Regions from separate parts of the Buttiauxella sp. 3AFRM03 genome, predicted to be linked through region 3. Evidence: predicted binding sites of a transcription regulator. Region 3 holds the regulator's gene; each other region holds the start of a gene.

Region 1 (10,104 bases), 2.1 Mb from region 3:
GGCAACGCTCGCAGATAACCTAAAAAATATTGCCAACGCGCTCGGCAAACCGCTGGAGCGTTTGCGGATGGTGACCCTCGATAAACCCCGCCACCAGGCAATAATTGCCGAAGCTACAAGCCTGGGCGTGAAAGTGATTGCATTACCGGATGGTGACGTGGCTGCAAGCGTGATGACTTGCTTGCTGGATAATCAATACGACGTGATGTACAGCATTGGCGGCGCACCAGAGGGCGTAATTTCTGCCTGTGCGGTGAAAGCATTAGGTGGCGAAATGCAGGTGGAATTAATGGATTTCTGCCAGGCAAAAGGGGAGACGCCTGAACATCGCCAAATTGCTGATTCTGAGCAACGCCGCTGCCGTGAAATGGGCGTCGAAATCAATCGTATTTACAGCCTTGATGAAATCGTCAAAAGCGACGAGGTATTATTTTCCGCAACCGGCGTAACCGGCGGGGATATTTTGCAGGGAGTGCGCGAAGAAGGTGATGTTGTACGCACTCAAACGCTCTTGATTAATGGTATAGAGCGCACCTGTAATATTATAGACTCTTTACATCACCTCTAATGTACTGAGCTATTAATGACCACCTTGAACGAAGATGAAGTACTTGAACAACTGGAAGCGCAAAGTGATTTGGCCTCATTTATGAGCGTCGCGCACGATATTTTGCTTTCCGGCATCAGGCAATTTCTACCTTCGTTATTTGTTGATAATGATGAAGAGATCGTTGAGTACGCGGTTAAGCCTTTGCTTGCCAGAAGTGGGCCGCTGGATGATATCGACGTTGCGCTGCGCCTGATTTACGCGCTGGGGAAAATGGATAAATGGCTGTATGCCGATATTACCTGTTTTTCCCAGTTCTGTGATTTTGTGCAACACAGCAAAGTGGCAATTCAGTTTCATGATGACCTCACTTACGATTTTATTGCGAACCTCAATTCGATTACCCAAAACGCGACATTGTTTAATGCAATAAAAAGCATGAAGTATTCGGATTTCTCAATCTATTCCGAAGCGCGTTATGGCGGCTTAGTGAAAACGGCGTTATCTCTGGCGGTGACTTCATTATTGAAGGAGCTAGTCTGGTGAAAGTCACATTAATTATTAATGGATTAGAGACACAAGCCTGTTTTAAAGAACAAGAAGTCGAAGCGTTACATAAGCCTTTATTAAAGCAACTCGCCGCAAAGCAAAAGCAATTACAGCGTCGGCTGGTGGTATTTTTGGCGGCTCCACCCGGCACCGGTAAGTCAACGCTGGTGGCGTTTTGGGAATATTTGTCTTCGCTCGATCCGGCATTACCTGCGATACAGGCTTTACCGATGGATGGCTTCCATCACTACAACGAATATCTGCTTGCGAACAATCTCAAGCAACATAAAGGCGCACCGCAAACGTTTAATATTCAGAAGCTAACTGGTGCATTGCAGGATCTGCAAAAGCCTGGCAGTCGCTGGCCGCAGTACGATCGTAATCTGCACGATCCGCTGGAAAATGCGATTACCGTTGAAGCGCCCATTGTGGTGGTTGAAGGCAATTGGCTGCTGCTCAATCAGCCAGAGTGGCAGGCATTGCGCCCCCTTTGCGATTTTTCTGTGTTTATCGCTGCTCCTGCGGAATTGCTTTCCGAACGATTGATTAGCCGAAAAATACGTGGCGGCTTGAGCCGTGAGCAGGCGGAGGAATTTTTCCACGCCACTGATGGGCCGAATGTTTTACGTGTGCTCGAAGGAAGCCTGTCTGCCGATATGCAGTTAGTTATGGATGAGCAGGGTGGCTATCATCTCAATTGATACCGGCAGGGTCGTGTGAACGACTCTGTGGTATTTCCATTATTCCTGCTGATAGCTGGTTGTTATTCATTCAACGTGGGTTTCTTGTTGCATTTATTCCATCAAATTTGTGACGTATGTCAGAAGATCGGTTGCCTGTCATGGGGTAACGTTCCATTTATTCCCCGTATCGCTTAACATGGCTGAAGCGTTTCAGTCGAATAAATGTTCGACAATTAAGCAAACAATTGCAGTTTCGAGAGTGCGAGGATTCCCCTCAGATGATTGCTGGATTACTCTGTCAGCCACTTAGTCTCAGGGATTCTGGCAGGAGAGATATGACCGTTCGCATAGCAATTAATGGCTTCGGTCGCATTGGGCGCAACGTGGTACGTGCATTGTACGAATCCGGTCGCCGTGCGGAAATTACCGTCGTAGCAATCAATGAACTGGCTGATGCTGCGGGCATGGCGCATCTGTTGAAGTATGACACTAGCCATGGTCGTTTCGCCTGGGACGTTCGTCAGGAACGCAACCAGTTATGGGTAGGTGATGACACCGTCCGTATTCTGCACGAATCGGATATTGCTGATTTACCGTGGCGTGAACTGGGCGTGGATGTGGTGCTGGATTGTACCGGTGTGTTTGGCTCCCGTGCAGACGGTGAAGCGCATCTGGCTGCCGGTGCCAAAAAAGTCCTCTTCTCTCATCCCGGCGGTAACGACCTCGACGCCACCGTGGTTTACGGTGTGAATCATGAAAGTGTGGTTGCTGAACATCGCATTGTTTCGAATGCTTCCTGCACCACAAACTGCATTATTCCTATTATCAAATTGCTTGATGATGCGTACGGTATTGAATGGGGCACAGTGACCACCATCCATTCCGCGATGCACGATCAACAAGTTATCGACGCCTATCATCCAGACTTGCGCCGCACACGTGCCGCCAGCCAGTCTATTATTCCTGTTGATACGCGTCTTGCTGCTGGTATCACACGTATTTTCCCGCAATTTAACGATCGTTTCGAGGCGATTGCGGTACGTGTTCCGACCATTAACGTCACGGCGATCGATTTAAGCGTGACGGTGAAAAAAGCAGTCAATGCTAATGAAGTCAATAGGTTGCTGCAAAAAGAAGCACGTGATTCATTTCATGGTATAGTTGACTATACGGAATTACCGTTGGTCTCGACTGATTTTAACCATGATCCGCACAGTGCCATTGTTGATGGCACACAAACGCGGGTCAGTGGGCAACATCTGATTAAAACTTTAGTCTGGTGTGATAACGAATGGGGCTTTGCTAACCGAATGCTCGACACGACGTTAGTCATGGCCGCAAGTGGTTTCAGGTAAGGCGCATAAAGCGTCCGCAAAACTTTAAGAATCAACGAGAGGATTCACCATGTCTGTAATTAAGATGACCGATCTGGATCTGGCTGGAAAACGTGTTCTGATCCGTGCAGATTTGAACGTACCAGTTAAAGAAGGGAAAGTGACATCTGACGCACGTATCCGTGCATCACTGCCAACTATCGAATTAGCCCTGAAACAAGGCGCTAAAGTGATGGTAACTTCTCACCTGGGTCGTCCGACTGAAGGCGAGTACAACGAAGAATTCTCTCTGCTGCCGGTTGTTAACTACCTGAAAGACAAATTGTCTGCTCCGGTTCGCCTGGCTAAAGATTACCTCGATGGCGTTGAAGTTGCTGCGGGTGAACTGGTTGTTCTGGAAAACGTTCGCTTTAACAAAGGCGAAAAGAAAGACGACGAAACCCTGTCTAAAAAATACGCTGCACTGTGCGACGTATTCGTCATGGACGCTTTCGGTACTGCACACCGTGCACAGGCTTCTACCCACGGCGTTGGCAAATTCGCAGATATCGCTTGTGCTGGCCCGCTGCTGGCTGAAGAGCTGAGCGCACTGGGTAAAGCATTGAAAGAACCTGCTCGCCCAATGGTGGCTATCGTTGGCGGTTCTAAAGTTTCTACCAAGCTGACCGTTCTGGATTCCCTGTCCAAAATTGCTGACCAGCTGATTGTTGGTGGTGGCATCGCGAACACTTTCGTTGCTGCTCAAGGCCACAACGTCGGTAAATCCCTGTACGAAGCAGACCTGGTTGACGAAGCTAAACGCCTGCTGACTATTTGTGACATCCCAGTTCCTGCTGATGTTCGCGTAGCGACTGAGTTCTCTGAGACTGCTACGGCAACTCTGAAATCTGTCAACGACGTGAAATCTGACGAGCAGATTCTGGATATCGGTGATGCTTCTGCGCAGCAACTGGCTGAAATCCTGAAGAATGCAAAAACCATTCTGTGGAACGGCCCGGTTGGCGTGTTCGAATTCCCGAACTTCCGTAAAGGTACTGAAATCGTTGCCAATGCAATCGCAGACAGCGAAGCGTTCTCTATTGCAGGCGGCGGTGACACCCTGGCAGCTATCGACCTGTTCGGTATTGCAGACAAAATCTCCTACATCTCCACTGGTGGCGGCGCTTTCCTCGAATTCGTGGAAGGCAAAGTTCTGCCAGCAGTAGCTATGCTCGAAGAGCGCGCTAAGAAGTAATGATGATGGGCAGGGTCTCCTGCCCGTTTAATTTTTGCCGCCGCTAAGTCTTAGGTGGCACAAACGTTTTTTCTAACGGCCGACGATACAGGACAACCAAACATGTCTAAGATTTTTGATTTCGTAAAACCAGGTGTTATCACCGGTGATGACGTACAGAAAGTTTTCCAGGTAGCAAAAGAAAACAATTTTGCTCTGCCAGCAGTTAACTGCGTAGGCACTGACTCTATCAACGCCGTTATCGAAACTGCTGCAAAAGTTAAAGCACCAGTTATCGTTCAGTTCTCCAACGGTGGCGCAGCGTTCATGGCGGGTAAAGGCCTGAAAGCTGAAGGCCAACAAGCTGCAATCCTCGGTGGTATCTCTGGTGCGCACCATGTGCATCTGATGGCTGAACATTACGGTGTTCCAGTTATCCTGCACACTGACCACTGCGCTAAGAAACTGCTGCCATGGTTAGACGGCCTGTTGGACGCTGGCGAAAAACACTTCGCAGCAACTGGCAAACCACTGTTCTCTTCTCACATGATTGACCTGTCAGAAGAGTCCCTGGAAGAGAACATCGAAATCTGTTCTAAGTATCTGGAGCGTATGTCTAAAATCGGCATGACTCTGGAAATCGAACTGGGTTGCACCGGTGGCGAAGAAGATGGCGTAGATAACAGCCATATGGACGCATCTTCTCTGTACACTCAGCCAGAAGACGTTGATTACGCTTACGAAAAACTGAATGCTATTAGCCCACGCTTCACTATCGCGGCTTCTTTCGGTAACGTTCACGGCGTTTACAAACCAGGTAACGTGGTTCTGACCCCAACTATCCTGCGCGATTCTCAGGACTATGTTTCTAAGAAACATAATCTGCCGCACAACAGCCTGAACTTCGTATTCCACGGTGGTTCTGGTTCTTCTGCTCAAGAAATCAAAGACTCCGTAAGCTACGGCGTAGTGAAAATGAACATCGATACCGATACCCAGTGGGCAACATGGGAAGGTATCCTGAACTACTACAAAGCGAACGAAGCTTACCTGCAAGGCCAGTTGGGCAACCCGAAAGGCGAAGACCAACCGAACAAGAAATACTACGATCCACGCGTATGGCTGCGTTCTGCTCAGACTTCTATGATCACCCGTCTGGAGCAAGCATTCAAAGAACTGAACGCGATCGACGTTCTGTAATTTGAAGTAGTCAATGCTTGAATCAAGCCCGCCTCGTGCGGGCTTTTTTATCACGATGAGAGCGCAATCGCTTTTATCTCAAGATTTATTATTGAAATATCGATCCATATTCACTTTTATTAATTTTTATATAAAAAATCTTACTTAAATACACATTCAAATATTATTAGAACTTTCATTAATTAAATTTTAAAAATAACAAAATTAGTTTAATATCGTGAAGTCCACTTAAGATAAATCTTCTCTTGCCATAATAAAAAACAGCATAAACAGCGGCTTATTTAAGCTTATATGTTTAAATTATCTCCATAACTTTATTTTATCAGGGTATATAAGGTTGATATTCATCATGTTAAGGGCAGATCGCCATTCTGTAATTCATTGTTTTTAAATGATATTTTTTATTTGACTGCTTTGTATGCAATTGATGGTCGAGTATTTGTGAGTCAAGCCACATAACATCGGTATCACTATTCGTTATGATCTGCGGCATGGAAATTAATTAGGCGCAGAACTTCATGGACAATAATACATTACCTAAAACACAACAGTTGCTTGTCTTTCAGGAAGTGGTGAGGAGTGGTTCATTTGGTTCTGCTGCAAAACAACTTAGTCTGACTCAGCCTGCGGTCAGCAAAATTATTAGTGATATGGAAGCCTATTTTGGCTTAGAACTTATCATCAGAAAAAATACCGGTGTAAAATTAACCGAAGCAGGCAAAGTTCTACTGACTTACTCAGAGTCCATCACACGTGAGTTGAGAAATCTGTGTAGTGAAATGAATCAAATGGTCGGCAACGGTGTGGTCGATGTTTCATTCGGTTACCCCTCTCTGATTGGTTTTACTTTTTTGCCAGGGATGATGAAAGAGTTTAAAGAAGTTTTCCCACAGGCTCAGGTTTCGATGTTCGAAGCTCAACTGTCCTCTTTCTTACCTGCAATCCGCGATGGTCGTCTGGATTTTGCGATTGGTACATTGAGCGACGAGATGTTGTTACAGGATCTGCATATCGAACCATTGTTTGAGTCAGAGTTCATTCTGGTAGCGAACCGAACCCGGAAGATTCAAGGGACAACAACGCTTAGCGATCTGACGCAAGAACAATGGGTGTTGCCGCAAACGGAAATGGGATATTACAGTGAACTTCTCACCACGCTGCAAAAAAATAATATTAAGAGTGAAAACATCGTTAAAACAGACTCAGTCGTCACGATTTATAATCTCGTATTGAATGCTGATTTCCTGACGGTCATTCCACGAGATATGATTTCTCCATTTGGCTCCAACTCATTTATTAAAATCCCTGTGGAAGATAAATTACCCATCGCTCGTTATGCCGCCGTATGGTCTAAAAATTATCGAATTACTCAATCGGCAGCAACATTAGTTGAGCTTGCGAAAAAACATTCATTACGTACTCGGTTTCAATTTAATCAATTAACTGAAGTAGCTTAATTAAACTCAGTAATTGAACTGAATTCTATAAACAATTCCCAGTGATAATTTGATTATATTATCACCACCTATATTTCTGTTTTTAAAATGTTGAGGTCAACATGCATATCGACTATGAACTTCCTGTCACTATTATTGATGTACTAGAAGCAAAGAAAAGACTTGCTGGTTATATCTATAAAACAGGAATGCCACGCTCAAATTATCTTAGCGAATGCTGCAAGGGCGAAATATTTTTAAAGTTTGAAAATATGCAGCGTACCGGTTCATTTAAAATACGCGGTGCCTTTAATAAGCTGAGTTCTTTAACCGAAGAAGAAAAAAACAAAGGGGTAGTAGCGTGTTCTGCAGGTAACCACGCGCAGGGTGTTTCACTATCTTGTGCCATCCTTGGTATTAACGGCAAAGTTGTGATGCCTAATGGCGCACCAAAATCTAAAGTTGCCGCAACCTCTGACTACTCTGCCGAAGTTGTGATGCACGGCGATAACTTCAACGACACTATCGCCAAAGTGAGTGAAATCGTTGAGATGGAAGGACGTATCTTCATTCCACCGTATGACGATGAAAAAGTGATTGCTGGTCAGGGGACTATCGGCCTCGAAATCCTCGAAGATTTATACGACGTCGATAACGTGATTGTACCTATTGGCGGCGGTGGTTTAATTGCCGGTATTGCGCTGGCGATTAAATCCATTAACCCGACAATTAATATCATCGGCGTTCAGGCTGAAAACGTGCATGGTATGGCAGCCTCGTTCTATAAAGGTGAGCTTATGTCGCATCGTACATCAGGTACTTTAGCTGATGGTTGTGATGTTGCGCGCCCTGGCCGAATCACTTATGAAATTGTCAAGAAATTAGTGACTGATATTGTATTAGTGAGTGAAGATGATATTCGTAATAGCATGGTGGCACTGATTCAACGTAATAAAGTCGTCACTGAAGGTGCTGGCGCATTAGCCACTGCGGCATTATTAAGCGGCAAGTTAGATCACTATATTAAAGGGCGTAAGACAGTCAGTATTATTTCTGGCGGGAACATCGACCTTTCGCGTGTTTCGCAGATTACAGGCTCAGTAGATTAATCCCCCTAATAATTAAAGCTGCATCACAGATAATAGCGATGCAGCTTGAAATATAACGCGTATAAAATTACTTAAAGGAATTTTATTATGAGTAATACAGATGCAACACTTGTTGGTCAAAAAGTTACATCGCAATGGCGCAAATCTGACACTACCTGGACATTAGGTTTATTTGGAACGGCCATCGGTGCCGGGGTTTTATTTTTCCCTATTCGTGCCGGTTATGGCGGTTTAATTCCAATTCTCATCATGTTGTTTCTTGCCTTTCCGATAGCATTCTATTGCCACCGGGCGCTCGCGCGTTTGTGTCTTTCAGGCAGCAATCCCTCCGGAAATATCACTGAAACAGTTGAAGAACATTTTGGTAAAACAGGTGGTGTGGTCATTACCTTCCTGTACTTTTTCGCCATCTGCCCATTGTTGTGGATATACGGTGTCACCATCACCAACACCTTCATGACATTCTGGGAAAACCAGCTCCAGCTCATGCCGCTTAACCGTGGTGTGGTGGCACTGTTCCTGCTGTTGTTAATGGCTTTTGTTATCTACTTTGGCAAAGACCTGATGGTCAAAGTGATGAGCTATTTGGTGTTCCCTTTCATTGCCTGCTTAATCTTGATCTCCGTGTCGCTGATTCCTTACTGGAACTCTGCGGTTATCGATCAAGTCAGTCTAAGTGATATTTCGTTTACCGGCAGTGATGGCATTCTGGTGACCGTATGGCTGGGTATTTCCATCATGGTCTTCTCCTTTAACTTTTCACCGATTGTCTCTTCGTTCGTGGTTTCCAAACGTGAAGAGTATGAGCAAGATTTTGGCAAGCAGTACACTGAAGACAAATGTTCGAAGATTATCTCTCGCGCCAGCATGCTGATGGTTGCCGTCGTGATGTTCTTCGCCTTTAGCTGTCTGTTCACGCTTTCTCCACAAAATATGGCGGAAGCCAAAGCGCAAAACATTCCTGTGCTTTCATACCTGGCGAACCACTTCTCCTCAATGTCTGGCACAAAATCGACTTTCGCCACCACGCTTGAATATGGCGCATCGATTATTGCTCTGGTGGCAATTTTCAAATCCTTCTTTGGTCACTATCTTGGCACCCTCGAAGGGCTCAATGGCCTGGTCCTCAAGTTTGGCTACAAAGGGGATAAAACCAAAGTATCCGGTGGGAAGCTCAACCTCATCAGCATGGTGTTTATCATGGGGTCGACCTGGGTTGTGGCTTACGCAAACCCGAACATCCTCGATTTAATCGAAGCCATGGGGGCACCGATTATCGCTTCACTGCTTTGCCTGCTGCCAATGTATGCGATTCGCAAAACACCTGCGCTGGCGAAATATAAAGGAAAAACTGAAAACATTTTTGTCACAGTAATTGGTTTGCTGACCATTCTTAATATTGTTTACAAGCTTATCTAATTATTTTGGGTATATTGGCTCAGGATGAGTGGGATTTAAAAATGAATGATTATCCGGTAGTGTTGACGATTAACTGTGGTTCTTCTTCGGTTAAGTTCTCAGTATTAGATGCAGAAACTTGCGATGTACTTTTAGCCGGAATTTGTGAGGGTATTAATACTGAGAAAGCTTTTTTAACGGTCAATGATGGAGAGCCAGTTATTCTGGCTCACCAGAATTATGAAGAAGCGCTTTCTGCAATAGCCGCTGAACTTGAGATACGGAATTTAATCGATAGTGTGGCTTTTGTCGGTCACCGTATTGCCCACGGTGGATCTTTATTTAGTGAGTCAGTCTTAATTACCGATGAGGTTATAGAACAGATTCGCCAGGTTTCACCGTTGGCACCATTGCACAATTACGCCAATTTACACGGGGTGGAATCTGCGCGGACTCGTTTCCCGGATGTTCCACAGGTCGCGGTATTTGATACCAGTTTCCATCAGACATTAAAGCCCGAAGCTTATCTGTACGGCCTGCCATACCGCTATTTTGAAGAGTACGGGGTTCGCCGTTATGGGTTCCACGGCACGTCGCATCGCTATGTCTCCCAGCAAGCGGGTGAGTTACCTGGC
Region 2 (10,104 bases), 2.4 Mb from region 3:
CCTGCTGCGTGCCAAAGTGGGCATGGTGTTCCAGAAGCCGACGCCATTCCCAATGTCGATTTATGACAACATCGCCTTCGGTGTGCGTCTGTTTGAAAAGCTGTCACGCAGTGATATGGACGAACGTGTGCAGTGGGCTTTGACCAAAGCCGCATTGTGGAATGAAACCAAAGATAAATTACACCAGAGCGGATACAGTCTCTCCGGTGGCCAGCAGCAGCGTCTGTGCATCGCGCGTGGTATTGCGATTCGCCCGGAAGTGTTGCTGCTTGATGAACCGTGTTCAGCGCTTGACCCAATCTCTACCGGTCGCATTGAAGAGCTTATCACCGAGCTAAAAGAAGATTACACCGTGGTAATCGTGACCCACAACATGCAGCAGGCGGCACGTTGTTCAGACCACACCGCATTTATGTACCTGGGTGAGCTGATTGAATTTAGCGAAACCGACACGCTGTTTACCACGCCTGCCAAGAAGCAGACTGAAGACTATATTACTGGCCGCTACGGTTGATTTGGAGAACAAAATGGATAGCCTCAATCTCAACAAACACATTTCCGGCCAGTTTAACGCCGAGCTGGAATATATCCGCACTCAGGTAATGACCATGGGTGGGCTGGTGGAGCAACAGCTTTCTGATGCTATCACCGCCATGCACAATCAAGATGGCGAGCTGGCAAAGCGCGTTATCGAAGGTGATCAGAAAGTTAACATGATGGAAGTGGCGATTGATGAAGCCTGTGTGCGCATCATCGCTAAACGTCAGCCAACCGCCAGTGACTTGCGCCTGGTGATGGCCATCATCAAAACGATTTCTGAGCTGGAACGTATCGGCGACGTAGCAGATAAAATCTGCCGCACGGCGTTGGAGAAATTCTCGCAGCAACATCAGCCACTGCTGGTGAGCCTGGAATCATTAGGCCGCCACACCGTGCAAATGCTGCATGACGTGCTCGACGCGTTTGCGCGTATGGATCTCGACGAAGCGGTGCGTATCTATCGCGAAGATAAGAAAGTTGACCAGGAATATGAAGGCATCGTGCGTCAGTTGATGACTTATATGATGGAAGACTCACGCACTATTCCAAGTGTGTTGACTGCACTGTTCTGTGCGCGCTCTATCGAACGCATCGGTGACCGTTGCCAGAACATCTGTGAGTTTATTTTCTACTTCGTTAAAGGACAGGACTTCCGTCATGTCGGCGGCGATGAGCTGGATAAGCTGTTGGCTGGTAAAGACCCGAAAGAATAATTTCGACTCGATCTGTTCCCTCTCCTGCGGGAGAGGGTCAGGGTGAGGGCGTTTAAACCGTGATATTCCAACCCCGCGCACGCCACAACTCCGGCAACTGCGCTAAATCGGTAAACGTCGTTACTTTCGGGTGATCAATCGGCTGGTTGTGTGGGTCGGCGCAAAAATAGAAAACTTCCATGCCTGCGGCAATACCGGATTGCGCACCGGCCATAGAGTCATCCACCAGCACACAGTTTTTGATATCCACATTCATTGCCTCGGCGGCGTGGAACATCAGTGCCGGATCCGGTTTCCACGTCTGTATATCGTAGCCGCTAAACAGTTTGTCCGGGAAATGGTGGAGCATGCCGGTTTTGCCCAGTGAATGCTGCATTTTGCTGACCGGGCCGTTGGAAACGATACACATCGGCACGTTGATTTGCGCAATTAGTGCTGCTGCGCCGTCAATCTCTACCAGCTCGCTATCAAACAGACGCGAAACTTCGGCGCGATAAACCGGCTCCAGTTCATCTTTTGGCAAGTTCACTCCATAGCGGGTATTAATCGTGTCGATTATTTCGTAGAGCTTGATTCCCTTGAAAGTTTTGAAAACCTCCTCGAGCGCAAGTTCGATGCCGTATTGCGCAAACATATGCACGTAGGCTTTGGAGCAAATAACCTCACTATCGACCAGTGTGCCATCGCAGTCGAAGAACACCGCATCTATCCGGGACATACCGCTTCCTTATTTCTACCCATCGCCCTTCAATATGCAGGGGTGTTGACTGCTCTCATTCACCCGAATCACTTACTTGAGTAAGTTCATCGGGATTCATTCGATTGCCGCCTACCTGCATCTTGAAGTAGCTCGGGTATAAGATTAAATATCTACTTTACCCAATTTGCAGAATTTTTGCGGCACGCAATCGTTGCCGTATAAGTAAATTCAATGAAAAAAAATTAGCGTGGGTCATTATGTTTGGGAATTTTTGGTATAGGATAACGACGGATTTTCCCTCTCAATGTTCGGAATTAACACTAATGAGCCAACCACAATCTACTCCGGCCGCAAATCCGGGGCTGCTCGAGCGCGTGTTTAAACTGCGCGAACACGGCACCACGGCACGCACTGAAGTGATCGCCGGTCTTACGACCTTCCTGACGATGGTGTATATCGTTTTCGTCAACCCGCAGATCCTTGGCGCCGCTGGTATGGATACCCAGGCCGTTTTTGTCACCACCTGTTTGATTGCCGCATTAGGTAGCATCCTGATGGGTATTTTCGCCAATCTGCCAGTCGCATTGGCTCCGGCAATGGGCCTGAACGCCTTCTTCGCCTTTGTGGTGGTAGGTGCGATGGGGATTTCCTGGCAAGTTGGGATGGGTGCCATTTTCTGGGGTGCAGTAGGCCTGCTGTTGCTGACCATTTTCCGTGTGCGTTACTGGATGATTGCCAATATTCCGGTGAGTTTGCGTGTCGGTATCACCAGCGGTATTGGTCTGTTCATCGGCATGATGGGCCTGAAAAATGCCGGGATCATCGTGGCTAATAAAGACACGCTGGTGGCCATCGGTAACCTGACTTCGCACAGCGTACTGCTTGGCGCGCTGGGCTTCTTTATCATCGCCATTCTTGCCTCGCGCAATATTCACGCTGCCGTGCTGGTGTCAATTGTAGTCACCACGCTGCTGGGCTGGATGATGGGCGACGTGCAATACCACGGTATTGTTTCCGCGCCACCAAGCGTGCTGTCAGTTGTCGGCCAGGTTGATTTAGCCGGTTCGCTGAACATTGGTCTGGCGGGTGTTATCTTCTCCTTTATGTTGGTTAACCTGTTTGACTCATCCGGCACGCTGATTGGCGTGACAGACAAAGCCGGGCTTGCCGACGAAAAAGGGAAATTCCCACGCATGAAGCAGGCGCTGTACGTTGATAGCGTGTCTTCAGTTGCGGGTGCATTTATCGGGACTTCTTCCGTTACCGCGTATATCGAAAGCTCTTCTGGCGTGTCTGTTGGCGGGCGTACTGGCCTGACGGCGGTCATCGTTGGTTTGCTGTTCTTGTTGGTTATCTTCCTTTCCCCGTTAGCAGGCATGGTTCCGGCATATGCTGCAGCTGGTGCGTTGATCTACGTTGGCGTGTTGATGACGTCGAGTTTATCGCGCGTGAAGTGGGACGACCTGACAGAAGCGGTTCCTGCGTTTATTACTGCGGTAATGATGCCTTTCAGCTTCTCAATCACCGAAGGCATCGCGCTGGGCTTCATCTCTTATTGCGTGATGAAACTCGGCACGGGCCGCTGGCGTGAAATCAGCCCATGCGTGATTGTTGTGGCGCTGCTGTTCATTCTGAAAATCGTATTTATCGACGCACATTAATCGTTTTTGCCGGATGGCGCTTGCGCTTTTCCGGCCTACGAAACAGTGAACCATGGCCGGTTATTGTGGCTGGCTGTGGTTCTCTCTGCGATACCTGCCCGGTGGCTGATGAAAGGTGCGCGTAAATATCCGCGTAAACGTCTGCTGCGAATCAAAGCCATACTTCAGACTAATATCGTAAACCTTGTTATCGGTGTCGCGTAAATCACGCGCGGCCAGCAACAATTTGCGCTCACGAATGTATTTCCCCAGACTTTCACCTTTGTAGTGCATAAACAAACGCTGCAAGTGCCACTTCGAATACCCCGCGTGATCGGCAATATCATCAATGCGTAATGGTCGATGCAAATTGTCATCAATCCACTGAACAATCGTATCGATAACCTGAGCTGAAATCGTCATACATCCCCCTGCGTGGTTCGCTTACATTGCGCTGGCAGATTCCCACCAGGCGCTAAATTGTTGTGCGTTATCATTTACCCGCACAGGCTCACCCTGCTTTGGTGTTAACAGGCGATAATTTTTCCCGATACTGGCTTCAGCGAGGCTTTTGTAAGGCGCATCCCACGTATGATTTGCCAGTACAAAACGGCCTGCATGGCCCGGAAGTATGGCGCGAGTTTTGAGGTCTACTGCGGCTTGTGCAGTTTCTTGCGGCATCATATGAATATTGCTCCAGTCCTTGTCATATTGGCCGTTTTCCATAATGGCTAAATCGATCGAACCGAACTGTTCACCGATAGCTTTGAAGTGTGGCCCGTAGCCGGTATCACCGCTGTAATAGACTTTGTTGTCATTGGTCACGAACATAAAACTCGCCCATAACGTCTGGTTGCTCTTCAGACTGCGGCCAGAGAAATGCCGGGCGGGTAACACATGCACCGTCAGGTCGTTCGAGATTTTTACCGTCTGGTTCCAGTCTTTTTCATGAATGATGTCGCTATTTATGCCCCAGTAACGCAGATGCGAACCAACGCCCAATGGCGTAATCACCTGGCGGATTTTTGGCTTCAGTGCTTTGATGGTGGCGTAATCCAGATGATCGTAATGGTCGTGGGAGATAATCAGCAGATCGATTTCAGGCATCGACTCAGCCGTCCACGGGTAATCCCCAGGGAAGGCTTTATTGAGAAATGAAAACGGGGCGGCGTAACTGCTGAAAACGGGATCGATAAGAATGCGTTTGCCGGCCAGCTGGATGTACCAGGAGGAGTGCCCGAGCCAGACCATCGTATCTTGTTCCAGCGGCAGATTAGCCAGTGAAGTTTTCACTAGCGGTAGAGGTTGTTGAGGGCGAGAATTTTCCCGCTTCGCGGTTAAAAATCCCCACCATGCCGCAAGCTTACTTTTCTGCCCGGTATAGCCAAGCGTTGGGATCTGGTTGCGAAATTGTCCATCAACGTAATTTGCAGAGCGTTCGACTAAACTTAGACCTTCTCCTTGCGGAGCCTGGCCAAACCCGGCATTCAGAACAAAAGGCAAACTGGCTGCTGTTGCAATCAACATAATTATTACCGCGCATATGGAGAATCGTTTCATTTCCTGGCCTGCACAAATCGTTCCATCCATTGGCACGAAGCTGTAAACTTGATAATGAGTGAGTAAGCACTCATTATAGATAAGGAGTGACGACCGTCAAGATGCTTTTCAAACGCTGACATTGAACGTTGCAGTGGCGAAGTTGGCGTGATTCAATTTGGTTTTTAAAATATGGGGTAAAACGTTGTGGCTCGTCCGAAGAGTGAAGATAAAAAATTAGCGTTACTGGATGCAGCAACCATCGCCATCGGCCAGTCGGGGATTGCGGCATCAACTGCGCAAATTGCCCGTGGCGCAGGCGTCGCGGAAGGTACTCTATTTCGTTATTTTGCCACTAAGGACGATTTGATAAACGAGCTGTACCTGTATTTGAAACAAAGCTTACTTATTTCCATGCAGGCGAATCTCGACCGCACACTGAAAGACCCGAAAGAATATACCCGCTATATCTGGAACAGCTACATCGACTGGGCGATTGGTCACCCTGAAGCGCATCGGGCGATTCGTCAGCTGTCGGTGAGCGATAAGATTGATGATGACACGAAGCAAAAAGTGGCGGAGTTATTCCCGGAATTACATGAGATCTGTTCGCAATCGATACTGAAGGCTTTTCAGTGCGGCCCGTATCGCGCGTTTAGTGATGCGATTTTTTCTTCGCTGGCAGAAACGACCATGGAATTCGCCAGCCGTGAACCGGAACGTGCTGGCGATTTTAAGGCTTTAGGCTTCGAAACGATGTGGCGCGCTTTAGCTAATTAGTTTTTAACTCGCTGAATATAATTACCAAATGCCGTCAGCTGCCCGGCCAAATGATCGAGCGTGCTTTGATCAACCACTTCGCCAGTTTGCACATCCACTTTGTTTTGAATCACGCCGCCCATAAATTCAGGCTTGTTCATCACCATCGCGTCGAGGAACACCAGAATCTGGCGCAGATGGTACTGGCAGCGTGCGCCACCAATCGCGCCCATGGAACAGGTCTGAATCAGCACTGGTTTGCCAGCCAGTGGCTGTTCCGGTAAACGTGACAGCCAGTCGATGGCGTTCTTCAGGCCACCTGGCACCGAATAGTTATATTCTGGCGTGACAATCACAACGCCATCTGCGGTGCGGATTTGCTCAGCAATCGCTTCAACCGTTGCCGGGAACCCCTCTTCTTGCTGTATATCGGCGTCATACAATGGAATGTCTTTGATCGACGGCAATGCCTCAATGCTCATCCCCGCTGGGGCGATGCCAGGCAAAGTGCGGGCGACCATCGCGTTGAATGAGCCATGGCGCAGGCTACCTAATAACGTGACTATCTTTAACGTGTCGGACATGAATACCTCTTTTTGTCAGGACGTTCAGGAAAGATCAGTTTTGATATAACGCTTTTTCTGACGACATACTGGTTAAGCGAATTATGCTGCCGTTAGGATCGCGATAACGTGATTTGACATCCCACAGACTATGCCAGCTTTGCGGGCTTTCAAACTCCCACAAACTCAATTTTTCTATGGCGGGCGACACTACGCATCCCCAGATTAACAGGCCTTCCACATCGCTGATCGCTTCAATTTCTGATTGATCATTTGTGCGAATCCGACCCGCACCAGGCAGAAGCTGCCAGCTTTCTTCACGACCGGTCAATTTAAAAGCACTTTGATGCAGTGTGCGTAACTGTGCTCTGGCCTCACTTGGGTTTTTTTGAGTGTTTATCCAGATAGACTCATTGCTGCGGAAAATGGAAGCTGAAGCAACAGAAGGAAGATTGCCGAACGACTGATTAATTTCGAAATCGAGTCCGCAACGGCCTTCGGTGGTGACCAACACACCGACTTTGTTTCCGGCATAAGCAATGCTGAAGTCCATCAACGACGAGTCAGCAAAATGCGGGCGCCCGGCGGCAGTGGTGACAATCTTGGGCAGTTGTTGAATGCCATACAGCATATGAAGGAGTTCAGCCAGCAGGCTACGTGAGGCTAAGAATCGTGAACGGCGATGTTCCGGCATTTGTTGAGCGAAGGCGAGGCATTCTTCATTCAGCCGGCTCGAAAAGGGGAATTTGGGATTGATCGTCCATCTTGCGAAATGCGTTGCCATTTTTCTCTCCTTGATAATGGGCAATCTACTTTTCATTCAATTGTAGATTTTTTAGCAACGAAACGCACGGGGATGAGCGTGTAAAAAAACATCAATTGATCAACCCTATGAATACTTAGGTTTTTAAAGTACAGACGAAACGGTAAAAAAATCCCGCAACACTTATCCTGCTAAATCAGGCGCATTGCGGGATGAGTAAAAAGTGAGCACACGCTTACTTTTTTAGTTTATTTACCGATACAGAAGCTGGAGAAAATGCGTCCAAGCAAATCATCAGAGGTAAATTCGCCGGTGATTTCGCTCAGGCTTTGCTGAGAAAGTCGCAGTTCTTCAGCCAGCAATTCCCCGGCCCATGCGCCCAGCAACTGCGCTTTGCCTTGTTGCAGATGGGTTGCTGCCTGTTCCAGCGCCTGCAAGTGGCGACGACGCGCCAGGAAGCCGCCTTCCATATTGGTTTCAAAGCCCATGCTCTGTTTTAGATGATCGCGCAGCACATCTACACCTTCACCGGTACGCGCAGACAAGCGTACAAGTGAGTGACCATTCACATCGCTCAGACCCAGCGTTTCGCCGGTGACATCAGCTTTATTACGCACTACGGTAATCGGTAAACGTGCCGGTAAGCGCGCAATAAAGTCTGGCCAGATTTCAGCAGGGTCAGTGGCAGAGGTCGTGGTTCCGTCAACCATAAACAGCACACGGTCAGCTTGTTCAATCTCATTCCACGCACGTTCGATACCGATACGCTCAACTTCGTCGTTCGCTTCGCGCAGCCCTGCGGTATCGATGATATGCAGTGGCATGCCGTCGATATGAATATGTTCGCGTAATACGTCACGGGTGGTTCCGGCAATATCCGTCACAATCGCTGCTTCGCGGCCAGCCAGAGCATTCAACAGGCTCGATTTTCCGGCATTTGGACGCCCTGCAATCACCACTTTCATGCCTTCACGCAGCAAACTGCCCTGGCGTGCTTCGGCGCGCACCGCATCCAGATCGCCAATCACCTGGTTCAGCTGGGCTTCAATTTTGCCGTCAGACAGAAAGTCGATTTCTTCATCCGGAAAATCAATCGCTGCTTCCACGTAAATACGCAAATGTGTCAGCGCTTCAACTAAATGGTTTACGCGTGCGGAGAAAGCACCTTGCAGAGAATTTAATGCTGAACGCGCGGCTTGTTCGGAACTGGCATCAATCAGGTCAGCGATGGCTTCGGCCTGAGCCAAATCCAGCTTGTCGTTCAGAAATGCACGTTCGGAGAACTCACCAGGCCTTGCGATACGCACGCCTGGGAGCGCCAGGATGCGCTTTAACAGTAAATCCAGGATAACTGGGCCACCGTGCCCCTGAAGTTCCAGCACATCTTCACCCGTGAAGGAATTCGGGCCAGGGAACCACAACGCGATACCTTGATCGAGAACGCTGCCGTCAGTATCACGGAATGGCAGATAATCGGCGTAACGTGGTTTCGGTAATTTGCCCAGAATGGCTTGTGCTACTTCACGTGCCTGAAGGCCTGAGACGCGCAGGATACCGACCCCACCACGTCCCGGCGGTGTCGCCTGGGCAACGATTGTCTCGTTATGGCTCATTACTATCCCTTCGTGATTGATTGGTGGATGGCGCTTCGCTTATCCACCCTACAAAAGAAAAAGGCGGTCTATTGACCGCCTTTCGTAAGCTTCTCGCTAATTTTTATCAGGTCTTTTTCTTATCGCGGCTGTGTAAGCCACGTTTCTCAAGACCGCGATAAATCAGCTGCTGCTGGATGATGGTCACTGTGTTACTGACGATATAGTACAGTACCAGACCTGACGGGAACCACAGGAAGAACACCGTGAAGATGACCGGCATAAAGGTCATGATCTTCTGCTGCATCGGGTCGGTCACTGTGGTCGGCGACATCTTCTGAATGAAGAACATCGTCAAGCCCATCAGGATCGGCAGGATGTAGTACGGGTCTTGTGCAGACAAGTCATGAATCCACAGTGCGAACGGCGCATGGCGCAGTTCCACAGAACCCATCAGCATGTAGTACAACGCCAGGAAGATTGGCATCTGGATAACCAGCGGGAGACAACCACCCAGCGGGTTAACTTTCTCAGCTTTATACAGGGCCATCATTTCCTGGCTCTGGCGCTGCTTATCGTCACCAATACGTTCACGCATGGCTGCCAGTTTCGGCTGCAACATACGCATTTTCGCCATGGAGGTGTACTGCGCTTTAGTCAGCGGGTACATGATGCCACGAACGATGAAGGTGATAACGATAATGGAGAAGCCCCAGTTACCGATAAAGCCGTGCAGGAATTTCAACAGCTTGAACAGCGGCTGAGAAATAAACCACAACCAGCCATAATCCACAGTCAGGTCAAGGTGCGGCGCAACGGCTGCCATTTTGTCCTGAATTTCCGGGCCAACCCACAGGGTACTACCCAGTTGAGCGGTTTGACCAGGTTGAACCAGTTGTGGCGCGGATTTATAACCAATCGCCGCCACATCATTGCTCAGTTTGGTGGTATAGAAGTTGTTAGTACCCTGATTACGCGGAACCCACGCTGTTGCGAAATACTGCTGCAACATCGCCACCCAACCGTTGTTGGCATTAACGTTCAGGTTTTCCCCGTCAGCGATGGTGTCGAATTTATATTTTTCGTATTTCGCATCAGGAGTGGAATATGCAGCGCCACGGAAGGTGTGCAACGCAAAGTTGTTGCTTCCAGTATCGCGGTGTGACGGTAGATTGATGGACTGCTTCAACTGACCAAAAGTAGCCAGTTCCAGCGGTTTCTCACCGGCGTTCTTCACATTGTAATCCACGCTTACCGCGAACTCGCCGCGTTTCAGGGTGAAGGATTTCGTGAAG
Region 3 (10,104 bases):
CCTTTCAATTTGTTACCCTAAACCCGCACTAAAAGTGTTGTCTAGATGTAAACAATAATAAGGAGTTAGCAATGTCGTTCGAACTACCTGCACTACCGTATGCAAAAGATGCTTTAGCACCGCATATCTCCGCCGAAACCCTGGAATACCATTACGGTAAACACCATCAAACCTATGTCACTAACCTGAATAATCTGGTTAAAGGCAGCGCGTTTGAGGGTAAAACCCTCGAAGAGATCGTTCGTACTTCCGAAGGTGGCGTATTTAACAACGCCGCTCAGGTCTGGAACCACACTTTCTACTGGAACTGCCTGGCACCAAATGCTGGCGGCGAGCCAACTGGCGAACTGCTGGAAGCCATCAATAAATCTTTTGGTAGCTTCGCTGAGTTCAAGCAGCAATTTACTGATGCTGCTATCAAGAACTTCGGTGCTGGCTGGACATGGCTGGTTAAACAGGAAGATGGCGCATTAGCGATTGTTTCTACCTCTAACGCTGGCACCCCACTGACGACTGCAGCTAAACCGCTGTTGACTGTGGATGTGTGGGAACATGCGTACTACATCGACTACCGCAATGCTCGTGCTGGCTACCTTGAGCATTTCTGGGCGCTGGTGAACTGGGCGTTTGTTGCGAAGAATTTAGCAGCTTAATGCAAAAGTAAATGGGCCGCGATTTGCGGCCCATCTTGATCAAAGCGTAAAAATCAGTGCAGTACGGCAGTTAGTGCGCCGAAAACAATCAAAGCCAAAACAATTACCGTCGTCGTGATTGAAAATTTCAAATCGGTGCTCATCATTAAACTCCTTTTATATCCATACAATCGATGTGTCAGGGTGATTTTCCCACAACCAGAGATAAAAATCCTCCAGGTTTTAATCTGATATCAATTTTCCCTCTTCCACTTTTCGCCTGGATAGGCCAAAATCCCTCGCTAATTTGTTGCGTATCGTCAATTCAATGCCCTCCTCCCGTTTTATGTCGCAATCCCGGCATACCTGCAACCATCATGTTGCCTGTGGAGTCAGCGTACGCAAACGTTTAACATAATAGCAATCAAGGGTTTACGATATAGCCCGGAGTGAATTTTAATGGCGACAATCAAGGACGTGGCGAAGCGCGCAAACGTTTCCACTACAACCGTATCACATGTGATTAACAAAACCCGTTTTGTGGCGGAAGAAACGCGCAATGCGGTGTGGGCAGCAATTAAAGAATTGCACTACTCGCCAAGCGCCGTAGCACGAAGCCTGAAAGTTAATCACACCAAAACGATTGGTCTGCTTGCCACTTCCAGTGAAGCACCCTATTTCGCCGAGATAATCGAAGCGGTGGAAAATAGCTGCTTTGAAAAAGGCTACACCCTGATTTTGGGCAACGCGCACAACAACTTTGAAAAGCAGCGCGCTTACTTATCGATGATGGCACAAAAGCGTGTCGATGGCCTGTTAGTGATGTGCTCTGAATATCCTGAATCATTGCTCACCATGCTTGAAGAGTACCGTCACATCCCTATGGTGGTGATGGACTGGGGCGAGGCTCGTGCCGATTTCACCGACTCCGTGGTCGATAACGCTTTCCACGGCGGTTATCTTGCTGGACGTTATTTGATTGAACGCGGCCACCGCGAAATTGGCGCCATTCCCGGGCAAATGGAACGTAACACCGGTGGCGGCCGCCATGCAGGCTTTATGAAAGCACTGGAAGAAGCGGGAATTTCCATTCCGGAAAACTGGATTGTTCAGGGAGACTTTGAACCTGAATCAGGTTACCGCGCCATGCAGCAGATCATCGGCCAGTCTCATCGCCCAACAGCGGTATTCTGTGGCGGCGACATTATGGCGATGGGTGCTATTTGCGCTGCTGATGAAATGGGGCTGCGCGTACCGCAGGATATTTCCGTTATCGGTTACGACAACGTACGCAACGCGCGTTACTTCTCACCGGCATTGACCACCATCCACCAGCCGAAAGATTCGCTAGGGGAAACGGCGTTTAATATGCTGCTGGATAGAATCGTCAACAAACGCGAAGAGTCGCAGTCGATTGAGGTTCACCCGCGTCTGATTGAACGCCGCTCTGTGGCTGATGGCCCGTTTCGCGATTATCGCCGCTAAGTGTGTGTCGGATGTCGCGCAAGCGACATCCAGCAGACTTACAGCGGCTCCTGTAGCCACTCCTGATTCATCGTGTCACTATCGCCTAAGTAATCCAACAGCCAGGCCAACGCTGGCGATGCATCGTTTTGCTGCCATGTCAGGCAACATGCCGCGTCAGGGAATGGATTATCCAGCGTTAATTCGCGCCATTTCCCTGAAGCAACCCACGGTTTGGCAATATGTAACGGCACCATGCCGATACACAACCCCGCGCTCAAGCAATCCGAACCGGACGCCCAATCAGGCACTACCACGCGGCGCTGGTTATCTAACAGCCAGGTAATTCGTTTTGGTAATGAACGCGAAGTATCTTCCAGAACTAGCGATGGCCAGGCACGCAGGTCATCATCGCTTAACGTCCCATCGCACTGTGCCAGTGGGTGCGAGGAAGCCACCACGCAACGCCAGCTCAACGTTCCCATATCACGGAAGGCATAACGCCCCCCAACCGGAATCGCCTGAGTCGCGCCAATCGCCACTTCTACGCGTCCATCCGCCAGCGCATCCCACACGCCGTTGAACACTTCCTGAAAGATACGTAATTCGATATCAGGAAAATGGCGATAGAAATCCAGCACCAGTTGCCGCGTTCGCTCCGGTTTTACAATGTTATCAACTGCAATCGCCAGGTGACCACGCCATCCATTGGCGATCTGTTGGCACTGTTGCCGTGTCGTCATCATTTTTTTGATAACAGAGCGGCCTTCTTTGAGAAAAAAGACGCCAGCAGGGGTTAATTCAACATCCCGATGACGACGTTCGAATAGCGGAACGGCTAACCAATCTTCGAGTTGCCGCACCGTATAACTAATGGCAGACGGAACGCGGTGCAACTCTTGTGCTGCACCGCTGAAGCTGCCATTGCGCGCTACCGCATCGATGACTTCCAGCGAGTATTCTGACCACATTTCTTTGCTCACAAATTTTTTGAACGCAACCTACAAATATTAGCGTTTCACAAGCGTAATTGCACTCCGTACACTCTCGCGGCGATTAACCTGCAAGATAAAACAAGAGAAAATTATGCAACCATCAAAAGGATTTCTTATCTGGCTGGCCGGATTAAGTGTGCTGGGGTTCCTCGCCACAGACATGTATCTGCCTGCTTTCGCTGCCATTCAGCAAGATTTACAGACCGACGCCTCTGCCGTCAGTGCCAGCCTGAGTCTGTTCCTTGCCGGCTTTGCGTTTGCCCAGTTGATGTGGGGTCCATTGTCAGACCACTTCGGTCGTAAACCGGTATTACTGGCGGGTTTAAGCCTGTTCGCCATCGGTTGTATCGGCATGCTGTGGGTTGAAAGCGCCACCGCGCTACTGGTACTGCGTTTTGTTCAGGCGGTTGGCGTCTGTTCTGCGGCCGTCAGTTGGCAAGCTTTGGTGACCGATTACTATCCGGCGAATCGCGCTAACCGTATTTTCGCCACCATTATGCCACTGGTTGGCTTGTCTCCGGCGTTGGCACCGCTGCTCGGTAGCTGGATTTTGACTCACTTTGACTGGCAGGCGATTTTCGCTACCCTGTTTGCCATCACGCTGGTGCTGATGATCCCGACTTTACGTCTGAAACCCCGCACTCAGCACCATCCGCAAACCGAAGATAATAAAGTCAGCTTTACCTCTTTGCTGCGCTCACGCGTGTACAGCGGGAACGTATTGATTTATGCCGCCTGCTCCGCCAGCTTCTTTGCCTGGCTGACCGGTTCGCCATTCATTCTTAACGATATGGGTTACAGCCCGGCGGTTATTGGACTGAGTTATGTGCCGCAAACCATCGCCTTCTTGATTGGCGGCTACGGCTGCCGTAGCGCGCTGCAAAAATGGCAAGGCAAGCAAATGTTGCCATGGTTACTTGCACTCTACACCCTGAGCATTTTCGGTACCTGGGGTGTGGCGGTCAGCGGCCATGCCAGCCTCACGCTGCTATTGATTCCATTCTGCGTGATGGCGATTGCTAATGGTGCGATTTACCCGATCGTCGTTGCTTCAGCCTTGTTGCCATTCCCGCAGGCCACCGGTAAAGCAGCTGCATTGCAAAATACGCTGCAATTAGGTTTGTGCTTCCTGGCAAGTTTGATGGTGTCATGGTTGGTCGCAACCCCGTTGTTGACCACCACCAGCGTCATGCTGGTGACCATCGTCTTAGCCATGTTGGGCTACTTGCTGCAACGCCGTAGTCATGTCAAAGTCTGGCAACCTGCTGAATCCGATGCACATTAATGTATCGTTTGCGTGACAGTAATGTAGTTAGCTTGCTAACAATATTTCATTGAATCACCGCCTGGGCGAGCCTATACTTATTTACGGCTTGACCGTCAGCACAATAATAATGACGTTTTGACGGGAGCCTTTGTGCTCCCGTTTGTTGTTTTAGAAGCTTTTTTTGTGGGCTCTCGCCCCCCTTTCTCTGTTCTACGTCGGATATCAGGCTCGCGGTATTTTCCGTGACATTTCTCACATGCCCAAAATAGCGTCTACGCTGTTTTAAGGTTCCTCTCACAATGGTGATGGAGAAGCTATGAGTTCATCGTGTATAGAAGAAGTCAGCATAAGAAATAACCCGTGGTATCGAATCGTGAGCGAAATGCTCACGCAGGCTGGCGTGGAAATTAACGGCCCGCGCCCTTTCGATATCCAGGTTAAGCATCCCGATTTTTTTAAGCGCGTGCTGCAAGAAGGCACCCTCGGGCTGGGTGAAAGCTATATGGACGGCTGGTGGGACTGCGAACGGCTGGATATATTTTTCAATAACACCATCCGTGCCGGACTTGAGAATCAACTCCCCCGCCATTTAAAAGACACCCTGCGCATTGCTGCAGCCCGAATATTAAATCTGCAATCCAAAAAACGCGCCTGGATTGTCGGTAAAGAACATTATGATCTTGGCAACGACTTATTTAGCCGGATGCTCGATGAACATATGCAATATTCCTGCGGCTACTGGAAATCAGCCACTACCCTTAGCGATGCGCAGAATGCCAAACTGAAAATGATCTGCGATAAGTTGCATCTTGAGCCAGGTATGACGCTGCTGGATATCGGCTGCGGCTGGGGTGGGCTTGCGGAATATGCCGCACGGCATTATGGGGTCGTGGTTCATGGCGTGACCATTTCTGCCGAGCAGCAGAAAATGGCTCAGGAACGTTGTCTCGGGCTGGACGTGACTATCTTGCTGCAAGATTATCGCGATTTAGAAATGCAGTTTGACCGCATTGTTTCAGTTGGCATGTTTGAACACGTCGGGCCGAAAAACTATGCCACCTATTTCAATGTGGTTGACCGCAACCTGAAACCAGAGGGTATTTTCCTGCTGCACACTATTGGTTCGAATAAAACCGATAACTGCGTTGACCCGTGGATAGACAAATACATTTTCCCGAACGGTTGCCTGCCGTCCGTGCGCCAGATTGCCGATGCCAATGAAGGCCATTTCGTGATGGAAGACTGGCATAACTTTGGTGCCGACTACGATAAAACGTTAATGGCATGGCACGAGCGTTTCCAGAATACCTGGCCGGAATTTGCCAGTAACTATTCAGAACGATTCAAACGGATGTTTAGTTATTACCTTAATGCGTGTGCCGGAGCCTTCCGCGCCCGCGATATTCAACTGTGGCAAATCGTCTTTAGCCGCGGCATCGAACACGGCTTACGCGTCCCGCACTGATTTAATACCCCGGCTAGTCCGGGGTTTAGCATTTTCTTAACAAATCGTGAACTTCTTCACGTTTCCAGCTCTCCTTTCCTCACGAGTTTGATCTCGCTAACACTTATCTCTTTATTCAATGGAAACCGGTTTCCCTGTTGTTTCACAATCAATCCACTTACCCCGACAATAACAAGGATACCGCCATGAGCATCTACCAAAAAATGGTCAATGTGATTGAGCAAAAAGTCACTCCCATGGCCGGAGCGATGGGCTCTCAGCGCCATGTCATCGCCATCCGCGACGGCTTTATCTCTGCCCTACCGTTTATGATCATCGGTTCTTTCTTGTTAGTATTTATTTTCCCGCCGTTCTCACCTGACAGTAGTTGGGGCTTTGCCCGCTCGTGGTTGAGTTTTTCTCTCACCTACCGCGAACAGCTGATGTTGCCGTTTAACCTCAGCATGGGTGTCATGACATTCTTTATTTCGGTCGGTATTGGTGCAAGCCTCGGAAAGCACTATAAGCTCGACCCGATTATGACCGGCTTACTGGCATTTATGGCTTTTTTACTGGTCGCAGCACCGTATAAAGACGGGCAGATTTCAACACAATATTTCTCTGGCCAGGGCATCTTTACCGCACTGCTGACGGCCATTTATGCCAGCGAAATGTATGCGTTCCTCAAACGCCACAACATCACTATCCGCTTGCCGAAAGAAGTCCCAACCGGTGTTGCGCGCTCGTTTGAGATCCTGATTCCGGTGGTGGTGATTGTCGCCACGCTCCATCCGCTGAACTTATTTATTGAATCGACCACCGGAATGATTATTCCGGAAGCGATCATGCACCTGCTGGCACCGCTGGTTTCGGCCTCTGACTCATTGCCTGCGATTCTGATTTCGGTGTTTATCTGCCAGATCCTGTGGTTTGCCGGTATCCACGGTGCACTGATTGTCACCGGGATTATGAACCCATTCTGGATGGCCAACCTTTCGGCGAACCAGACCGCACTCGCCGCCGGTAACGTGCTGCCACATATCTACCTGCAAGGTTTCTGGGATCACTACCTGCTGATTGGCGGCGTCGGTTCAACATTGCCGCTGGCGTTCTTGCTGCTGCGTAGCCGCGCCATTCACCTGCGTACTATCGGTAAAATGGGCGTGGTGCCAAGCTTCTTTAACATCAACGAACCCATTTTGTTCGGTACGCCAATCATCATGAACCCGCTGTTCTTCCTGCCATTTACTTTGGTGCCGATGATTAACGCAACCCTGGCGTACATCGCGACTAAATTAGGTTGGGTGGCACAAGTTGTGTCGTTAACACCGTGGACAACCCCGGCACCCATTGGCGCGTCGTGGGCCGCAAATTGGGCGGTAAGTCCCGTAATCATGTGCCTGATTTGTATGGTCATGTCGGCTGTGATGTATTACCCCTTCCTGAAGGCTTACGAGCGCACCCTGCTAAAACAGGACGAAGAGCGCAGTGCACAGGAAAACGAGAACCCGATTACTGTAAGTTAATTTTTTATAGCCTGCCGGTATGGCAGGCTCGTCAAATGAGGAACAAAAATGAAATACCAATTTCCTGATAATTTTTGGTGGGGCAGCGCCAGTTCAGCACCACAAACGGAAGGCGAAACACTCGGATTTGGCAAAACGGCCACCATCTGGGATCGGTGGTTTAAAGAGCAACCGACCCGTTTCCATAACGGCGTAGGCCCGGCAGAGACTTCCACCTTCTACAAGAACTGGAAAGAAGATATTGCGCTGCTCAAAGCGCTTAATCACAACACTTTCCGTACCTCGATTTCCTGGGCTCGTCTAATTCCGGAAGGCCGCGGTACGGTCAATCAGGAAGCGGTGACCTTCTACAATCAAGTTATTGATGAATTACTGGCGCAAGGCATTAAGCCGTTCATCAACCTGTTCCACTTTGATATGCCAATGGTGATGCAGCAGCAAGGCGGCTGGGAGAATCGTGACGTTGTCACGGCTTATGCTGAATTTGCCAGCAAGTGTTTCGAATTGTTCGGCGACCGTGTAAAGCATTGGTTCACCTTCAACGAGCCAGTAGTACCGGTTGAAGGCGGCTATTTGTACGACTTCCATTACCCGAATGTAGTGGATTTCAAACGTGCAGCCACCGTGGCTTACCACACTATGATTGCGCACTCTCTGGCGGTGAAGGCCTACCACGAGCGTAACGACGGCGGCGAGATTGGCATTATCCTCAACCTCACGCCATCTTATCCACGCTCACAAAACCCGGCAGATGTGAAAGCGGCAAATATTGCTGACCTGATGTTTAACCGCAGCTTCCTCGACCCGGCGCTGCGTGGTGAATATCCGCAAGAACTGGTGGCGCTGTTGAAAGAACACGGCCAATTGCCAGTCTGCCAGCCAGAAGACAAAGCTCTGCTGGCGGCGGGTGTGGTCGATTTATTGGGTATCAACTACTACCAGCCGCGCCGCATCAAATGCCGCGACTCGCTAGTGAACCCTGACAGCCCATTCATGCCGGAATGGTTCTTCGAAGCCTACGAAATGCCTGGCCGCAAAATGAACCCGTACCGTGGCTGGGAAATCTACGAGCAAGGAATCTACGATATTCTCACTAATCTGCGTGAAAATTATGGCAACCCAAATTGCTATATTTCAGAGAACGGCATGGGCGTTGAGAACGAGCAGCGTTTCGATGAAAACGGCCAGATTCAGGATGATTACCGCATTGATTTTGTACGCGACCACCTGAAGTGGCTGCATAAAGGTATCAGCGAAGGCAGCAATTGCCTCGGTTACCACATGTGGACGTTTATTGATAACTGGTCCTGGTGTAACGCCTATAAAAACCGTTACGGTTTTGTCTCGTTAAACCTTGAGACACAGCAGCGCACTATCAAGAAAAGCGGTGAGTGGTATCGCACGACCGCTGCAGAAAATGGCTTTAACGACCGGACGTAATCTCAGCACTCGGGCCGCAAGGCCCGTTTCTGGCTGAGAAGTGGGAAACAGACCATGTCGAATATTAATGATGTTGCACGTCTTGCGCAGGTTTCCAAAGCCACGGTTTCGCGCGTATTAAGCGGCAGTCGCGGCGTCAAAGAAGAGAGTCGTCAGGCGGTTTTACGCGCCGCCGAAATTCTGAATTACACCCCTAATGCCATTGCGCAATCGTTGAGCAGCCAGTCGACGAACTGCATCGGTGTGATTTGTGCCACCGAACATATTCAGCAGTCTACCGGTTACCTGCAAGCGCTTGAAAAACAGCTCAATCAACATCACAAGCACTTGTTATTACGCTTCGCCAATGACCACAACAGCGTGGTACAAGCCGCTCAGGAGTTATCGAAGGGGTTATGCGACGCACTGGTAGTGGTCGGCGCGCGTTTCCCACTGCCGACGCTTGCTGACGACATCATGCTGATTGACTGCCTGAGCGGTGCCGAAAATTTCAGCGTTCAATGCGATCATGTTTTTGCCGCAGAAACCGCCGTGCACTATTTGTGTAACCAGCAACGGCGGCAAATCGCCTTAATCAACTTTGCCAGCGGAGAAGCGGCAGCGTTAACGCTCGAGGGTTATCACCAGGCGCTGCACAACCATGTGGTGCCTTTTAACCGCCAGTTAGTGATTGAAGATGAGTCATCAGTACGCATTGCACTGCAACGTCTGATTAACCGTGGGGTGAAATTTTCCGCCCTGTTAGTTACAGACGATACCCAGGCACAAGAAGCCATGATGATGCTCAACCAGTACCAGTTAAAAGTGCCCGAACAAGTGATGGTATTTAGTCTGGATGGCTCCACCCGAATGCCTGGGTCGAACACCATTCCGGCGATTCAATACCCGCTGGAAAGTATGGCGCGTCGGGCGGTGGAATTACTGTTAGGGGAACGCCAGACCAGCGATGTGGTGCGCGGCAGTTTATTGATTGCGTAAGAATGTCGGATACGGCTCGAAACTGTACGGTGGATAAGCCAAAGGCGTCATCCACCGTATAATCCTTATTCCTTCGGTAACAGCGCTTCCAAAGTCGCTTCACGTTGTGCCAGCACACGCTCAACGGTATCGACAATCGCCTGCGTTTGCGGGTCGATTTCAATATTAATGCGGTTGCCCAATTTCTTGCTGCCTAATGTGGTGCGCTCAAGCGTTTCTGGAATTAAATGTACACAGAAACGTGAAGCCGTCACTTCGCCCACTGTCAGGCTAATACCATCGATGCCGATATATCCTTTATGCAGGATATATTTCATCAAGGTTTTATCGCGCATTTTAAACCAGATCTGGCGGTTAT

Evidence for each region. Region 3 encodes PurR, which represses purine synthesis genes. Its sites were predicted from a motif close to CANGCAAACGTTTGCNTG; they were not measured.
Region 1: epd (erythrose-4-phosphate dehydrogenase) is a predicted target of PurR. The motif match lies at 1,918-1,935, and genes of this name have one in related genera.
Region 2: D8682_RS15605 (NCS2 family permease) is a predicted target of PurR. The motif match lies at 2,155-2,172, and genes of this name have one in related genera.

What each region holds. Positions count from the first base shown of each region.
Region 1 is NZ_CP033076.1:3,825,149-3,835,252, forward strand. It holds gene glpX (class II fructose-bisphosphatase) at 1-568, shown strand, start outside; gene D8682_RS19380 (MltR family transcriptional regulator) at 584-1,093, shown strand; gene D8682_RS19385 (nucleoside/nucleotide kinase family protein) at 1,090-1,797, shown strand; gene epd (erythrose-4-phosphate dehydrogenase) at 2,115-3,134, shown strand; gene pgk (phosphoglycerate kinase) at 3,184-4,347, shown strand; gene fbaA (class II fructose-bisphosphate aldolase) at 4,450-5,526, shown strand; gene tdcA (transcriptional regulator TdcA) at 6,045-6,983, shown strand; gene tdcB (bifunctional threonine ammonia-lyase/L-serine ammonia-lyase TdcB) at 7,085-8,071, shown strand; gene tdcC (threonine/serine transporter TdcC) at 8,159-9,490, shown strand; gene tdcD (propionate kinase) at 9,532-10,104, shown strand, end outside.
Region 2 is NZ_CP033076.1:3,023,920-3,034,023, forward strand. It holds gene pstB (phosphate ABC transporter ATP-binding protein PstB) at 1-514, shown strand, start outside; gene phoU (phosphate signaling complex protein PhoU) at 528-1,253, shown strand; gene yieH (6-phosphogluconate phosphatase) at 1,306-1,971, opposite strand; gene D8682_RS15605 (NCS2 family permease) at 2,277-3,614, shown strand; gene D8682_RS15610 (RamA family antibiotic efflux transcriptional regulator) at 3,675-4,016, opposite strand; gene D8682_RS15615 (MBL fold metallo-hydrolase) at 4,038-5,153, opposite strand; gene D8682_RS15620 (TetR/AcrR family transcriptional regulator) at 5,340-5,912, shown strand; gene D8682_RS15625 (NADPH-dependent FMN reductase) at 5,909-6,475, opposite strand; gene D8682_RS15630 (4'-phosphopantetheinyl transferase superfamily protein) at 6,510-7,238, opposite strand; gene mnmE (tRNA uridine-5-carboxymethylaminomethyl(34) synthesis GTPase MnmE) at 7,466-8,830, opposite strand; gene yidC (membrane protein insertase YidC) at 8,937-10,104, opposite strand, start outside.
Region 3 is NZ_CP033076.1:602,297-612,400, forward strand. It holds gene sodB (superoxide dismutase [Fe]) at 72-653, shown strand; gene D8682_RS27410 (YnhF family membrane protein) at 707-799, opposite strand; gene purR (HTH-type transcriptional repressor PurR) at 1,092-2,117, shown strand; gene punR (DNA-binding transcriptional activator PunR) at 2,156-3,067, opposite strand; gene punC (purine nucleoside transporter PunC) at 3,183-4,376, shown strand; gene cfa (cyclopropane fatty acyl phospholipid synthase) at 4,675-5,823, shown strand; gene D8682_RS04105 (PTS sugar transporter subunit IIC) at 6,009-7,328, shown strand; gene D8682_RS04110 (glycoside hydrolase family 1 protein) at 7,377-8,768, shown strand; gene D8682_RS04115 (LacI family DNA-binding transcriptional regulator) at 8,823-9,746, shown strand; gene D8682_RS04120 (riboflavin synthase) at 9,812-10,104, opposite strand, start outside.